2 regions of the Streptomyces sp. NPDC005925 genome follow, and region 2 is predicted to be linked to the other one. Evidence: riboswitches for the same ligand, from Rfam matches in the RefSeq annotation. Region 2 holds a riboswitch; the other holds the start of a gene.

The links. Region 2 has a riboswitch for cyclic di-AMP ahead of ABZ354_RS23305 (M23 family metallopeptidase). Riboswitches for the same ligand answer to the same signal wherever they lie in the genome.
Positions count from the first base shown of each region.
Region 1: linked by a shared signal. The riboswitch ahead of ABZ354_RS16360 (M23 family metallopeptidase) and the one ahead of ABZ354_RS23305 (M23 family metallopeptidase) in region 2 are both predicted to bind cyclic di-AMP.

Region 1 covers NZ_JBEXVL010000011.1:175,434-183,149, reverse strand. The annotation lists gene trmB (tRNA (guanosine(46)-N7)-methyltransferase TrmB) at 1-790, shown strand, start outside; gene ABZ354_RS16370 (PrsW family intramembrane metalloprotease) at 920-2,308, shown strand; gene ABZ354_RS16365 (aldo/keto reductase) at 2,333-3,277, opposite strand; gene ABZ354_RS16360 (M23 family metallopeptidase) at 3,532-4,563, opposite strand; cyclic di-AMP (ydaO/yuaA leader) riboswitch at 4,577-4,734, opposite strand; tRNA gene ABZ354_RS16355 (tRNA-Met) at 5,123-5,196, opposite strand; gene ABZ354_RS16350 (alginate lyase family protein) at 5,300-6,427, opposite strand; gene ABZ354_RS16345 (dihydrofolate reductase family protein) at 6,711-7,716, opposite strand, start outside.
Region 2 covers NZ_JBEXVL010000025.1:53,610-61,325, reverse strand. The annotation lists gene ABZ354_RS23320 (DUF5998 family protein) at 1-543, opposite strand, end outside; gene ABZ354_RS23315 (GNAT family N-acetyltransferase) at 644-3,733, opposite strand; gene ABZ354_RS23310 (HPr family phosphocarrier protein) at 3,888-4,169, shown strand; gene ABZ354_RS23305 (M23 family metallopeptidase) at 4,299-5,075, opposite strand; cyclic di-AMP (ydaO/yuaA leader) riboswitch at 5,088-5,253, opposite strand; gene ABZ354_RS23300 (pitrilysin family protein) at 5,479-6,867, opposite strand; gene ABZ354_RS23295 (pitrilysin family protein) at 6,864-7,716, opposite strand, start outside.

The sequences.
Region 1 (7,716 bases), on a different contig from region 2:
CGCCTCCGAGGGTTCGTTCCGCCGTGTCCGGCCCAAGAGCGAGCCCCGTTTCCCGGACGGGCCGAAGGCCGACCCCGCCGGGTCGCACTTCGAACGGCGGATCCGGAGCTTCCAGCCGCGCCGCAGCCGAGTGACCGCGGGCCAGGCGGACGCCCTGCAGCGGCTGTGGCCCAAGTGGGGCCTGGACATCGACGGGCGCGGTGTCATCGACCTCGCCGAGCTGTTCGGCAACGACAACCCCGTCGTCCTGGAGATCGGATTCGGCATGGGCGAGGCCACGGCGCGGATGGCCGCCGCCGACCCGGCCACGAACATCCTCGCCGTGGACGTCCACACCCCCGGCCAGGGCAATCTGCTCAACCTCGCCGACCAGCAGGGCACGGCCAACGTCCGGGTCGGCAACGGCGACGCGATCATCCTGCTCCGCGAGATGCTCGCCCCCGACTCCCTCGCCGGACTGCGCGTCTACTTCCCGGACCCCTGGCCGAAGAAGCGGCACCACAAGCGGCGCCTGATCCAGCCGGAGTTCGTGACGCTGGCCGCCGCCCGCCTGCGGCCCGGCGCCCTCCTGCACTGCGCGACCGACTGGGAGCCGTACGCGGAGCAGATGCTCGAGGTGCTCACCGCGCATCCCGGCTTCGAGAACACCCGGCCCGACGGCGGGTTCGCCCCCCGCCCCGAGTTCCGGCCGCTGACCCGTTTCGAGGGCCAGGGACTGGACAAGGGACATGTCGTGAACGACCTGCTGTTCCGTCGCGTGCAGCACGACGCCCGGCAGCGGGAGGACTGACCGCACGAAGAACCGACCGCAGTCGGCTGCCGGCGGTACGACTGCCGGCAGCGCGAAGACCGACCCGTCGTCGGCGCCCGACTCGTCTCGCTCCGCGGACGGCGCCCCTGTCTCGTGAGGGTCCTTGCCGTGGCCACCAGTCCCCCGTACCCGTATCCGACGCCTCCCAGCTCCGCCGCCGGCGGCGCGCTGCGGCATGCGCACTGGTGGCAGCGCAGGTGGGTGCGTTACGGAGCGCTGAGCACGCTGCTCGCGCTGTCCGGGCTCGTCATCCTCGCCCTGGTCCGCGAGCAGACCGGCACCGAGGGCTTCCTGGTCGGTCTCGGCCTCGCCGTGCTGCCGGTGCCGCTGCTGATGGCCGCGTTCCGCTGGCTGGACCGGGTGGAGCCGGGTCCCTGGCGGAACCTGGTGTTCGCGTTCGCGTGGGGTGCCTGCGCGGCGGCACTGATAGCGATCGTCGCCAACAGCTTCGCGACCAGGTGGATAGCGACGGCGACCGCCGACCCGTCCGGCGCGAACACCCTCGGGGCGACCGTGATAGCACCGGTCGTCGAGGAGAGCGCCAAGGCCGCCGCCGTCCTCCTCGTCTTCCTGTTCCGCCGACGGGACTTCACAGGGATCATCGACGGCGTGGTGATAGCCGGGGTCACCGCCACCGGCTTCGCGTTCACCGAGAACATCCTCTACCTCGGTACCGCCTTCGGCACCGACCAGCTCACCGGCAACGACGGCATCGCCTCCGTCACCGCGGCGACCTTCTTCGTCCGCGTCGTCATGTCGCCCTTCGCGCACCCGCTGTTCACGGTCCTCACCGGCATCGGCTTCGGCATCACCGCGCTGTCCAGCGACCACCGGCTGCTGCGGCGCGTGGTGCTTCCGCTGACCGGACTGCTGCTCGCGATGGGCATGCACGCGCTGTGGAACGGCTCCGCGACGTTCGGCCCGTTCGGGTTCATCGCCGTGTACGGCGCGTTCATGGTGCCCGCGTTCGGGCTGCTGACGTGGCTGGTGATCTGGACGCGCCAGCGCGAGCTGCGCACGGTACGGACCGAGCTGCCCGCCTACGCGGCCGCGGGCTGGCTGACGCCCCCGGAGCCCTTCGCGCTGGGCTCGATGCGGGCCCGCCGGATCGCCCGGACGTACGCGCGCAGGTACGCCGGGAAGGCGGCGGCGCGGGAGGTGGCACGGTACGAGGCGTACGCGACGTCGCTGGCGTTCCTGCGGCACCGGGGCCGGCAGGGCAGGGCCGGGACCGGCTTCGTGAACCGCGAGCGGGAACTGCTGAACGAACTGTGGGCCCGCCGCGACGCCGCCCGCCCCGCCCTGGAGTACGCGGCCCGGGTCACGGCTCCACCGGTCCCGGTGTACGTACCGCCCGCGCCGTACGCGTCACCGTGGCCGATGCACGGCCCGGCGACACACGGCCCGGCCGTCCACGGCCCCCGGGCGGCGTACGGTCCGACGAACCCGTACGCCGCTCCGGATCCCGCTCCCGGGTTCAACCCGTACCGGTCGTAGCGGGCGGGGTGGGCGAGGTGGGCGTTACCGCGACGCCCGGGTCAGCTGTGCCAGCTCGTCGGCGGTGAGTGTCAGTTCCGCCACTCCCAGCAGGTCGGGGAGCTGCCGCACGGTGCGGGCGGAGGCGATCGGGGCGGCGACGGTGGGCCGGGCGGCGAGCCAGGCCAGGGCCACGGTCGCGACCGGCGCCTCGTGCGCGGCGGCGATCTCGTCGAGGGCGGCGAGCACCCGCTGCCCGCGCTCGGTCTCCAGGTGCTTGGCCGCTCCGCCCGCGCGGGGGCTGTCCACGCTCACGCCCGGCCGGTACTTGCCGGTGAGGAAGCCGGAGGCCAGCGCGGAGTACGGCACGGCGGCGAGACCGGCGTGCTCGGCGAGGTCCCGCAGTTCGCCCTCGTAGGTGTCGCGGGAGACCAGGTTGTAATGGGGCTGGACCGCCACGTAGCGGGCGAGGCCGGCGCGATCGGAGTACTCCAGGGAGACGCGCAGCCGCTCGGGCGAGATGTTGGAGGCGCCGATGTACCGGACCTTCCCGGCCCGCACCAGCTCGTCCAGCGCGCCGATGATCTCCTCGACCGGCACCTCGGGCTGGTCGAAGTGCGTGTAGTAGAGGTCGATGTGGTCGGTGCCGAGGCGGCGCAGGGAGGCGTCGGCGGCGGCCTTGACGGTGGCCGCGGTGAGCCCCTGGTGGTCGGGGTGCCGGCCGACCTTGGTGGCGACGACGACCTCGGACCGGTTGCCGCGCGCCTGCATCCACTTGCCGATGACTGTCTCGGACTCGCCGCCGCTGTTGCCGTCGACCCATGCCGAGTAGGAGTCGGCGGTGTCCACGAAGTTGCCGCCGGCCTCGGCGTAGGCATCGAGTACGGCGAAGGACTGCGGCTCGTCGGCAGTCCAGCCGAAGACATTGCCGCCGAGGGCGAGCGGGAAAACCTCGAGGTCGGAGTAGCCGAGCTTGCGAAGAGACGTCATGTCATACGTCAACGGCCGTAACGGAGCCGCTCATTCCCGGCTGTCCGCGCGGCCGGTGGAGATCGCGTGACCGGCAGCCCTGACGTCGGGGGGTTGCCGCCAGGACCGCCGGGGTCCGAGGACGCGCACGCGGGGAGGCTCCGCCTGGCGAGCGTGGGCGGGGGCCCGCCTCGTGGACGGGCCGCCGCCCGCATCGCGAAGATGCCGGCGGGACGCCACTGGGGCGAGGCGGGACGCCCTCCCGAGCACTCCGCTCAGGGAGTGAGGCCCTTGCTCCGCAGCCACGCCATCGGGTCGATGCCGCCGTCGGCGCCGTCCGGGTGGACCTCCAGGTGGAGGTGGGCTCCGGTGACGTTGCCCGTGGCGCCGACGCGGCCGATGACGTCACCGGTGGTGACCTTCTGCCCGACGCCGACGCTCATCGACGACTGGTGGCAGTACCAGAGCTCCGTGCCGTCCTCGAGGGTGAGGATCGTGCGGTAGCCGTAGGAGCCGGCCCAGCCCGCCTCGGTGATCGTGCCCGAGTGGACCGCCTTGAGGAGCGTGCCGGTGGGCGCGGCGAAGTCGAGGCCGGTGTGGTGGCCGGAGGACCACAGCGAACCGGCCTGGCCGAAGACGGAGCTGATCGTGTACGAGGCGGTCGGCAGCGTGTACTGGCGGGCCAGCTTGGCGAGCCGCTCGGCCTCGGCCTTCTTGCGGGCCTCCTTCTCGGCCTTGGCCTTGGCGGCGGCGGCCTTCTCCTCGGCCTCTTTCTCCGCCTTGGCGGCGGCTTCGGCCGCGGCCTTCTCGGCGGCTTCGACAGCGGCGTCGGCGGCCTTGTTGTCGGCCTGGCTCTGCTGCTGCTCGGCCTGCGCCATGATCCGGGCCCGCAGCGCCTCACCGGCGTCGGCGGCGCTCTGGCCGGCGGTGGCGGCAGAGGCGGCGCCCATGCCGCTGAGCGGGTTGGCGGTGCCCCGGGCGCCGTCGTCCGAGGCCAGGGAGCCCACGTGGGGCAGGTCGGGCATGGAGATCGACACCGGCGGCTTGCCGGTCTGCGCGGTGGCCATGCCGCCCGCGCCGACGGCTGCTATGACACCGACGCCGAGAACGGTGGAGCTGCGGGCGAGTCCTCCGCCGCGCTGCTTGACGACACGATGCCTGCCGCGTACCGGACGAAGGGATTCCTCAGTGGGATTCCATTCCTCGAACGGACCCTCGTCACTGTGGTACTCGCCGTAGCCGAAGGCCTCGGTGGTGCGCTGGCTCGGCATGAACGGGGCCTCGGGGGCAGGCCGGTTGGACGCCACGTGGGGCGTACTCCTTTCCTTCCGTCTCCGCCTACCGGGTTAGCTGACGGGTTCGGAGCAGGAAGGTCTCCTACGCGCGTATACCCGTCGTGTTGCCACGAGGGCCTACGTGCGATTCACCCCAGGGTGGTGGTTCCCCGGTTCCCTCGCGGGATTCGGCGCGTGAGCACGGAGCCGCCTTGTGACGGCTGGGACGACCGCGCTGCGTTATCGAACGTTAATAGACGGGTGGCCCGGATTCCAAGCTGTTCCTCTTGATCATTAGCGGTTTCCGCGCGAATCAACTTCTCACCGAGGGGCGAAACCGGGCGAGTTGACCGACCATCGCGCCCCTTGCGCGCCCTTTTCGCGCCCTCTACAGAATCTGACGTTGCGTCAGTTGTTATCGGAGCGGGACGGGTCGATCACGGTCAGTGAGGGGTACGAGGGGAGGGGCGCCGTCGGCGGAATGGAGTCCGGCCGGGAAAAGAAGGCGAAGAAGAGGAACACGGCGACGGAGAAGGACCACAGAAAACACCAAGGGCCGGAACCCTTTCGGATTCCGGCCCTCGGCCTTCAGTAGCGGGGACAGGATTTGAACCTGCGACCTCTGGGTTATGAGCCCAGCGAGCTACCGAGCTGCTCCACCCCGCGCCGTTGTGACTCCAGTGTACGTCATCCGCGAGGCCCTGAGCACCAGGGTTGTCCGGCGGGTGATTCAACGGCCGCCGAGCGGGCTGTCCGACGGGGTGTCCGCCTACCCGACGGACTTCTCCGCGGATTTCTCACCGGGCTTCGCCACGTGGGTGAGCGTCTCCCAGGCCACGGACCCGTTGTCCGTACCGGCGGGCCGGGCCCCGGCCGCGAGCCGGTGGGCTGCCGGGACGGAGCCGCCGAGCCGGTCCTCCAGGTGGTGCAGGGCGACCTCCAGACCGGGCCCCAGGCCTCCGCCGGGCTGCCCGGCGCTGCCGCTCCCGCCACCACGGACGTCCCGCCCAGCGCACCGGGCCCCGGACACGGACTCCGGCTCGCCGAGCTGGCGGCGGGCGTGCACGGTGAGCGCGGCCGACAGACGGTCCTTGACCTCGCCGTACAGGTCGACGCCCTGGTGCCAGGCCGTCTCGGCGATGTGGGAGGTGGCGGCGATGCCCTGGCCGACCTGCGGCAGGCCCCGGCAGGTGTCCTGGGTGAGGCCGTTCTTCCCGGCGAAGTAGGTGGGCACGCGGTCACGGAAGCGTGCCAGGGACCGGTCGAAGGCCTCGTGGTCGTTCAGGAACACGGCGATCGAGATGGCGCCGTCGGTCATGACGAGGTCCTGGCCCGCGCTGCGGGCCGGCTTCTTCGCGCTGACGGCGGGCAGGTGGACACCGCGCAGCATGTTCTCAAAGCGCCGTACGCGCGTGGCGGGCCAGCCCGCGCCCCGGGTGTGGCGCACGATCTCCGCGGCCCGCGCCCAGGTGGCGGCGGCCGGCCCGGCGCCCTCGACGCCGTGTCCCTTCAGCCGGCCCGACCAGGCGTCCATGATCTCCCTGGCCTTGACGGCGTGCTGCCGCTTGCCGGTGACCGTGAAGAGGAGGGCCTGGGTGTACGCGGCGATGGCGTCGGCGCGCTCCTCGGCGCAGCCGCGTCCGCGCCGGCCGCCGACGGGGCAGGTGACGGTGGCTCGGGGCCGGGGCCGGTACTTGTACGAGCCGTACCGGCTGTCCCGCATGGCCAAGTAGGCCTTCAGCCACGGCTGCCTGCCCTCGGTCACGTTCTTCCGTACGTCGGCCAGCTGGTCCTCGCCGACCAGGACGCCCGGGTGGGTGAAGTCGGCGTCGGCGGCCAGGGCGCGCGTCCTGGTCCGGCCGTCCGGTCCCGCCGTTCCGCAGGAGGCGACGAGCACGGCGGCGAGCGGTACGGCGAGAAGCGCGGCGGCACGACGACGTGATGCCGCCGCCCCGCGGGTCGGGGCCGTCTGCGCACCGGAATGACCGGGCCGTCCCGCGCCCCGCGCACTCTCCGGCGCCCGCTCCGTCCCTGACTCCACTGACCCCATCCTGAGCTCCTCCTCGTCATCGTGCGTGCCGGCTCACTGGCAGCGTGACGCGGCGGCAGGCGGGCCGCAGGATCTGATGGGCCGAAGGGCCGAGTGCGGGGGGCGCGGGGAGCGTCCGGCGGGCGGACGTTCAGGCGGGCGGGGCGGACAGGTGCCGGTTGGGCGCCTTGGCCCGCTCCTCGTACTCGGGCAGCACGACGACGTCCGCGCCCCCGGCCGCCAGTACCCCGTTGCCATTCGCGCCCGGGACGAAGGTGTCCGGCTCGCGCCACGCGGTCACCACCCGGCGGGCCCCCGCGTCGAGGACGAGCCGGGCGCAGGGCCGGGGCCGGGAGGCGCGGCGGGCACAGGGTTCGAGGCTGCTGTAGACGGTCGCGGCGGTGAGCCTCGGGTCGGCCGGGTCGAGTTTGGCGAGGGCGGCCTCCTCGGCGTGCACGACGGGATCGCCGGCCTCCCGCGAGTACCCGCGGGCGAGTTCGGTCCCGTCGGCGGCGACCACCACGGCCCCCACGCTGAACGCGGTCGTGGAGGGCGGGCACTTCGCGGCCAGCTCGCAGGCGAGGGCGAGCCAGTGCCGGTCTGCGGCGGACGGCACGGTGCCGGTGCCGGGTGCGGTGGGTTCGTAGCGGGTCAGGACGACGTCCTCGATGCGCCGGGTCTCGACGAGCCGCAGCCGGCCGCCCTGATAGCCGCCGGGCCCGAACAGGCGGGGTGCGTCCGGGTCGCCGACCAGGAGGGGGGCGAGGACGAGCTGGAGTTCGTCGGCGAGGCCCTGCTGAAGCAGCTGCGTGTGGACGGTGCCGCCGCCCTCGACCATGAGCCGCTGGACACCGCGCACGTCGTGCAGGTGCTCCAGCAGCGCCCGCCAGTCGAGCGCCGGCCCGAGCGGTACGACGTCGGCGGCGACGGCGAGCCGCCGGGCCCGCTCGGCGCCCTCGTCGGTCGTGTAGAGGACCTTGTCCCCGCCGGTGTGCCAGAAGTGGGCCGCCGGGTCGAGGTCCCCGGACCCGCTGACGGTGACCTTGAGCGGGAAGCCGGGCCGGCCGGCGGCCCGGCGGGCGGCGCGCCGACCGGGCGAGTTGACCAGCAGCCGGGGGTTGTCGGCGCGGATCGTGCCGGCGCCGACGAGGATCGCG
Region 2 (7,716 bases):
GACGAGCGCCTGGCGCACCGTCTCGGGGCCGTCCCCTGCCTCGCTGACGCGCAGACTCAGGTCGTCCGCCGTCGAGTTGCCCGTGTAGCCGTGGTCCGCCTCGCAGTTGGGGTCGCCGCAGGCCGCGGGCTCCAGGTCGATGCGGGCGACGGCGCCCCAGCCGATGGTGAGCACGATCTCGCGGGGCAGGGTGCCCGGCGTGTACGACTCCGGGTTGGCGACGACGCGGCTGACGACGATCGACGAGATCCGGTCCAGCTTCACGGACTCCGTCGACGTCGTGGCGTACGGCGTCGGGGACGTGCTGTCGGCGGCCTGCTCGTCGGTATGGCTGACGATGAAGCGGTTGCCCGTGAGGACGAGCACCGTCACGTGCCGCCGCACCTCGTTCTGGTCGAACGTCGTCTCCTGGTGGACCAGGTACGACCGGACGGGCTCGCCGCCCACGGCAGCCTCCACCGCCTCGGCCACGAGGGCCGGGTAGTAGCCGCTGCGCTCGATCGCCGCACGCAGCCCCTGGGTCGTCGTACTGGTCTTGGCCATGCGCCCATCCTACGGGGGACCACTGACTACGAGGCACCGCTCGGGCCGGTCCGGCCGGGTCCCGGTGGCCGGTTCCGGCAATGGTTCCGGCGGTTTGTTTTCAGTAAGCCGGGAGGGTACGTGGTCCCAGGTCGTCGCGGGCAGGAGGCGGCGCGAGGCGTACGGAGGCCGTCAGGACGCTCAAGCCCTGCTGAGCGACCACGACGGGCTCCAGAGTGACGGCCACGACTTCGGAATGATCGTCCACCAGGCGAGACACTCTCAGTAGCACTTCCTGCAGCGCGGGTGTGTCGACGGGGGCGGAACCGCGCCATCCGAACAGCAGGGGCGCCGTCCGGATGGACCGCACCAGGGAAGTGGCCTCGCGGTCGGTGACTGGAATCAGCCGGTGCGCGGTGTCTCCGAGCAGCTGGGAGGCGGCCCCCGCCAGTCCGAAGGAGAGCACGGCGCCGGCCGCCGGGTCGATCACGGCCCGCACGACCGTGTCCACGCCCCGGGGTGCCATCCGCTGCACCACCGGGCGCAGCTCCTCCGGCGTGCCGAAGAGCTCCGTCAACTCGGCGTACGCCCGGCGCAGTTGCTCCTCGTGCGCGAGATCCAGGCGTACGCCGCCGAGGTCGGCGCGGTGCCGCAGGTGCGGGGCGGTGGCCTTGAGGGCGACGGGATAGCCGAGTGTGCGGGCGGCAGCGGCGGCCTCGTCGGGCGTGGGGGCGGGCAGGGCGCGCTGGACGTGGATGCCGTAGGTGCTCAGCAGCTCGCGGGTCTCGTCCGTGCCGAGTGTGAGGCCCTGGCCGCGTGCGAGGAGGCCGTCGATCCGTTCGGCGGCGGCCTTCTCGTCGATGTCCTCGAACTCGGGCACCCTGCCGGGGTCGGCCGCGTCCCGCCGCCACTGCGCGTACCGGACGGCCTCGGCCAGGGCGCGTACCGCCCGCTCGGCGGCGGGGTAGGCGGGGATGAGGGCAGCGGGGGCGCCCGCGGCGGGGGCGGCGGGTCCGCCGGTGGCGGGCGCGGCCGGACCGGACGTGGCGGGTGAGGCCGGACCGAACGTGGCAGGCGCGGGCGGGCCGGACATGGCAGGTGGGGGGACGGGGCCGGACGTGGCAGGTGGCCGGGCCGCCGTGGAGGGGCGTGGCCCGGCGGGGTGCTCGGCCGTCGCCGGGCGGCCGGCCTTCGCCGGATGGCCGCCCGGGGGTGGGTGGGCGGCCGGGGGTGCATGATCGCCCGGGGGTGGTGGCTGGGTGCCGCGTGGGGTGCCGGTGGCGGCCCGGGGTGCTGTGCCGGCCGCGGCCGACAGGGCGTTCGCGAGCCCGCCCAGCTCCACGTGCACGACGAGCACCGGCTTGGACGGGACCGTCTCCGCGGCCGAGCGCAGGGCCTCGGCCAGCGCCGCGTCTCCCGCGCGGTCCTCGCCGACCGTGGGGATCGCGGTCACGACGACCGCGTCGGACGTGTCGTCGGCGAGCGCCCGGGACAGCGCCGCGCGGAAGTCCTCCGGGGTGGCGCCGGTCGTCAGGTCCAGGGGCGGCTGCGGGTGCAGGCCCTCGGCGAGGCAGGCGTCGTAGGTGAGGAGGCCGAGCGATTCGGAGTTGCCGAGGACGGCCACGCGCGGGCCGGTCGGCAGGGGCTGGCGGGCGAGCAGCAGGCCCGCGTCGACGAGCTCGGTGATCGTGTCGACGCGGATCACGCCGGCCTGGCGCAGCAGCGCCGACACCGTGGCGTGCGGCAGCCGGGTGGCGCGTACGGCGTGGCCGGGCGGGGCCGCGCCGCCGTGCCGGGCGCCCTGGACGACGACGAGCGGCTTCGCCGCGGCCGTGCGCCGGGCGAGACGGGTGAACTTGCGGGGGTTGCCGATCGACTCCAGGTACATGAGGACGACGTCGGTGTCGGGGTCGTCGTACCAGTACTGCAGGACGTCGTTGCCCGAGACGTCGGCGCGGTTGCCGGAGGAGACGAACGTCGACACGCCCGTGACACCGGTGACGCCGCCGCCGCGCCGGTGCAGCCGGGACAGCAGGGCGATGCCGATGGCGCCGGACTGGGCGAACAGGCCGATCCGGCCGGGCCTCGGCATCTCGGGGGCGAGGGAGGCGTTGAGCCGGACCCGCTCGGAGGTGTTGATGATCCCGAAGGCGTTCGGCCCGATGATCCGCATGCCGTACGCGCGCGCGTGCCGCACCAGTTCGCGCTGGCGCTCCCGGCCCTCGGGGCCGCTCTCGGCGTACCCGGCGGTGATCACGACGAGTCCTCGCACGCCGTGCTCGCCGCACTCCGTGACGACCTGGGGCACCTGCTCGGAGGGTACGGCGACGACGGCGAGGTCGACCGGTTCCCCGATGTCCCCCACCGAGCGGTGGGCGGGCACGCCGTCGATGTCCTTCTGCCCTTCTGGCAGCGCCCGGTTCACGGCGTACAGGCGGCCGGTGAAGTCGCCGTCCCGGATGTTGCCCAGGACGCTGCGGCCCACCCCGCCGGGGGTGCGGCCGACGCCGATGACGGCGACCGAGCCGGGCGTCAGCAGCCGTTGCACGGACCTCGCCTCGGCGCGGTGCTCGCGCGCGTACTGCACGGCGAGGGAGCGGTCGGTGGGCTCGAGGTCGAATTCCAGGCGGACGACGCCGTCCTCGAAGCTGCGCTTCTGGGTGTAGCCCGCGTCGGTGAACACCTTGATCATTTTGTTGTTGGCGGGCAGCACCTCGGCGGCGAAGCGGCGGATTCCGCGCTCGCGGGCGACGGCCGCGATGTGTTCCAGCAGGGCGGAGGCGACGCCGCGGCCCTGGTGGGCGTCCTGCACGAGGAAAGCGACCTCGGCCTCGTCGGACGCGGAGGGGTCGGGCGCCACGCGTCCTGCGGCGGGGGCGGGCGACGGGCGGGAGGACGCGGGCGTGCCGTCGGCGCCGATCCGGTCGTAGCGCACGGTGGCGATGAACTCGCCGCCCACCGTGGCCGCGAGCCCCACCCGGTCCACGAAGTCGTGGTGCGTGAAGCGGTGGACGTCCTTCGCCGACAGGCGCGGGTAGGGCGCGAAGAAGCGGTAGTACTTCGACTCGTCGGAAACCTGCTCGTAGAAGCTGACCAGGCGCTCGGCGTCGTGCGCGGTGATGGGGCGGACACGCGCGGTGCCCCCGTCGCGCAGCACCACGTCGGCCTCCCAGTGCGCGGGATAGTCGTGCCGGTCCGACGGGGTCTGCATGGGGCCCAGCGTACGGCTCGCGTATGACAACGGCGCGAGGCAGTCTGTGGAGGACGGCCGCCGTGCGGGCTGCATACATGGCGCCGCCCTGGGCACGCTTCACCGTGCGGAAATCCGGCTGGACACCCCTGGTTCATCTGAAGGGCAGCATCACATGGCTGAGCGCCGCGTCAACGTCGGCTGGGCCGAGGGTCTCCACGCCCGCCCCGCCTCCGTCTTCGTCCGGGCCGCCACGGCCTCGGGCGTCCCGGTGACGATCGCCAAGGCCGGGGGCGACCCCGTCAACGCGAGGTCCATGCTGGCCGTGCTGAGTCTTGGCGCCCAGGGCGGTGACGAGGTCGTCCTCACCTGTGACGCCGAGGGCGCCGACGTCGCCCTGGACCGGCTGGCGAAGCTGGTCGCCGAGGGTCTCGAGGAGCTTCCCGAGACCGTCTGACCATCGAACGGCATCGCGCGGAGCCGTGCCCCCTTCCCGCGGGCGCGGCTCCGGCGTCAGCCGTTCGCGGCGCACCGCCCCGGAGCGGGCGCTCGTGGGCCCCCGGGCGCTCGTGGAGCCTGTGGCGTCTCAGACGTGCACGCCGTGCGAGCGGAGGTAGGCGACGGGGTCGATGTCGGAGCCGTACTCCTGGCCGGTGCGCGCCTCGAAGTGCAGGTGGGGGCCGGTGACGTTGCCGGTCGCGCCGGACAGGCCGATCGGCGTTCCCGGAGTGACCTGCCGGCCGACGGAGACTTCGACGGAGGACAGGTGGCCGTACTGGGTGTACGTGCCGTCGTTCATACGGATCACGACCTGGTTGCCGTACGCGCCGCCCCAGCCGGCCTCGACGACGGTGCCCGGGCCCACGGCCTGGACGGGTGTGCCGCCGGCGGCGTGGAAGTCGATGCCGGTGTGGCTGCCGGAGGACCAGACGGCGCCTCCGCTCCGGTAACCGGTGGAGACGTACGAACCCGCGACCGGGGCGACGTAGGTGTTCAGGCGCTTGCGCTCGGCCGCGCGGGCGGCCCGCTCCTTGGCCGCGCGGGCCCGTTCGGCGGCCTCCTCGGCTGCCTTCGCCGCCTTCTCGCGGGCGGCCTCGACGGCTTTGCGCTCCGCCTCGGCCAGGTCGGCGGCCCGCTGCTGGGCGGCGACCTGGGCCTCGATCTCGTCGGCGACCGAATCGCCGATAGTGACGACCGGGGTGAGACCGGTCTGCTCGGCGGCGGGCTCGGCGGCGAGCGCCGGGGCCGCGAGGGTGCCGACGACGCCGGTGGCGGCGAGGGCCGCCACGCCCGCCGCGCGGGCGGTGGAGCGATGCATTCGGCTGGGACGACGGTGCTTCCCGGTGGCGCGCGTGAACGCCATGTACAGGCTTGTCCTTTCCTTCCCTCTCGCCTACCGGGTTAGCTGACGGGTTCGGAGCAGGAAGGTCTCCTACGGACCCCCTCGCGGCACGCGCGGGCGTCCGATTCACCCCAGGGACTGATGGTGGGTCCCCGGCTCCCCCGGCTCGCGCCGTAGGGGGACTCGGCGATGACTGTCCGGTGCCGCGGGTGCGGCGCACTGCCTGACGGACAGACCGGACGACGCTAAACGGGACATCTTTCGATCCCCAAACCGAAGGCGGCTTTTGTAGCGCATGCCACAGGCCAGACAGGCAGCCTCTCCCGCAATCCCCGCCAATTCCGGCATACGGGGGCCCTGGTGGCCGGTCAGCCACCAGGGCCCCCGGTTCGTGCGAGGTCCGGCGTCCTGTCGGTTCAGCTCGCTATTCGGCGGGGACCACCGTGACCTCGCCGATGCCGAGGGCCTCGACGGGCTCCTTGATCCGGGCCGCGTCGCCCACGAGGATCGTCACCAGCCGGTCCCCGGGGAAGGCGCTGACGACCGCCGCCGTGGCCTCCACGGTGCCGGTCGCGGCGAGCTGCCGGTACATCGTGGCCTGGAAGTCGTCGGGCAGGTGCTGCTCGACCTGGTCGGCCAGGGTGCTCGCCACGGCCGCCGCCGTCTCGTACTTGAGCGGCGCCACGCCCACCAGGTTCTGCACCGCCACGTCACGCTCGGCGTCGGTGAGGCCCTCCGCGGCGAGCGTGCGCAGCACCGTCCACAGGTCCTGAAGGGCCGGGCCGGTGCTCTCGGTGTCCACGGAGCCGCTGATGGCGAGCATCGCGGCACCCGAGCCGTCCGGGGCGGACCTCAGGACCTGCGCGAACGACCGCACACCGTAGGTGTAGCCCTTCTCCTCGCGCAGGACGCGGTCCAGGCGGGAGGTGAGGGTGCCGCCCAGGCAGTACGTGCCGAGGACCTGCGCGGGCCACACGCGCGCGTGCCGGTCCGGTCCGACGCGGCCGATGAGCAGCTGCGTCTGGACGGCGCCGGGCCGGTCCACGACGACGACGCGGCCGGTGTCGTCGGCGGTCACCGGCGGCACGGGACGGGCGGCGGCCGGGGAGCCGGTCCACGCGCCGAGCGTGTCGCCGAGCAGGGCGTCCAGGTCGGTGCCGGTGAGGTCGCCGACGATCACGGCCGTGGCGGTGGCCGGCCGCACATGCCGCTCGTAGAAGGCGCGCACGGCCCCGGCGTCGACGGCGGCGACCGTCTCCTCGGTGCCCTGGCGCGGGCGCGACACGCGCGAGTCGGCCGGGAACAGCTCTCTGGAGAGCTCCTTGGCCGCCCGCCGCGCGGGGTTGGCCAGCTCGTGCGGGATCTCGTCCAGGCGGTTGCGGACGAGCCGCTCGACCTCGCTGTCGGCGAACGCGGGCGCCCGGAGGGCGTCGGCGAGCAGCCCGAGTCCCTTGGCGAGGCGGGAGGCGGGCACCTCCAGGCTGAGGCGCACACCGGGGTGGTCGGCGTGCGCGTCGAGGGTGGCGCCGCAGCGCTCCAGCTCGGCGGCGAAGTCCTCGGCGGAGTGCTTGTCGGTGCCCTCGGAGAAGGCCCGCGCCATGATCGTCGCGACGCCGTCCAGTCCGGCGGGCTCCGCCTCCAGGGGCGCGTCCAGGAGCACCTCTACGGCGACGACCTGCTGGCCGGGGCGGTGGCAGCGAAGCAGGGTGAGGCCGTTGCCGAGCGTGCCGCGCTCGGGTGCGGGGAACGCCCAGGGCCTGGGCTCGCCGCCCTGCGGACGGGGGTGGAAGTCCATGGGGGCCAGGTCGGTCACTTGGCCGCCTCCTCGTTCTCGTCGGTGGCGTCACTCGCGTCGGTCGTCGCGTCGGCGCCCGCTTCGGTCCCGGGCCCGGTCGGCTCGTACACGAGCACCGCTCGGTTGTCGGGTCGCAGGCGGGCCTTGGCGACCTCCTGGACCTCCTCGGCGGTCACCTCGAGCACGCGCTGCACGGCGGTGAGGGCGAGCTGCGGGTCGCCGAACAGGACGGCGTACCGGCACAGTTCGTCGGCGCGGCCCGCGACCGTGCCCAGGCGGTCCAGCCACTCGCGCTCCAACTGGGCCTGGGCGCGCTCCATCTCCTCGGCCGTGGGGCCCTCCTCCGCGAACCGGGCGAGCTCCTCGTCGATCGCCGTCTCGATGACCGGCACCTCGACGTCGCCCGACGTCTTGACGTCCAGCCAGCCCAGGGAGGGCGCCCCGGCGAGCCGCAGCAGACCGAAGCCGGCCGCGACGGCCGTACGGTCCCGGCGCACCAGCCGGTTGTACAGGCGGGAGGACTCGCCGCCGCCGAGGACGGTCAGTGCCAGGTCGGCCGCGTCGCACGCGCGCGTGCCGTCCTGCGGCAGACGGTAGGCCGCCATCAGGGCACGCGCGGGAACCTCCTCCTCCACGACCTCGCGCAGCTGCTCGCCGATGACGTCCGGCAGCGTGCCGTCGCGCGGGGCGGGCTTGCCGTCGTGCCCGGGGATGGAGCCGAAGTACTTCTCGATCCAGGCGAGCGTCTGTCCGGGGTCGATGTCGCCGACCACGGAGAGCACGGCGTTGTTGGGCGCGTAGTACGTACGGAAGAACGCGCGTGCGTCCTCCAGTGTCGCCGCGTCCAGGTCGGCCATGGAGCCGATC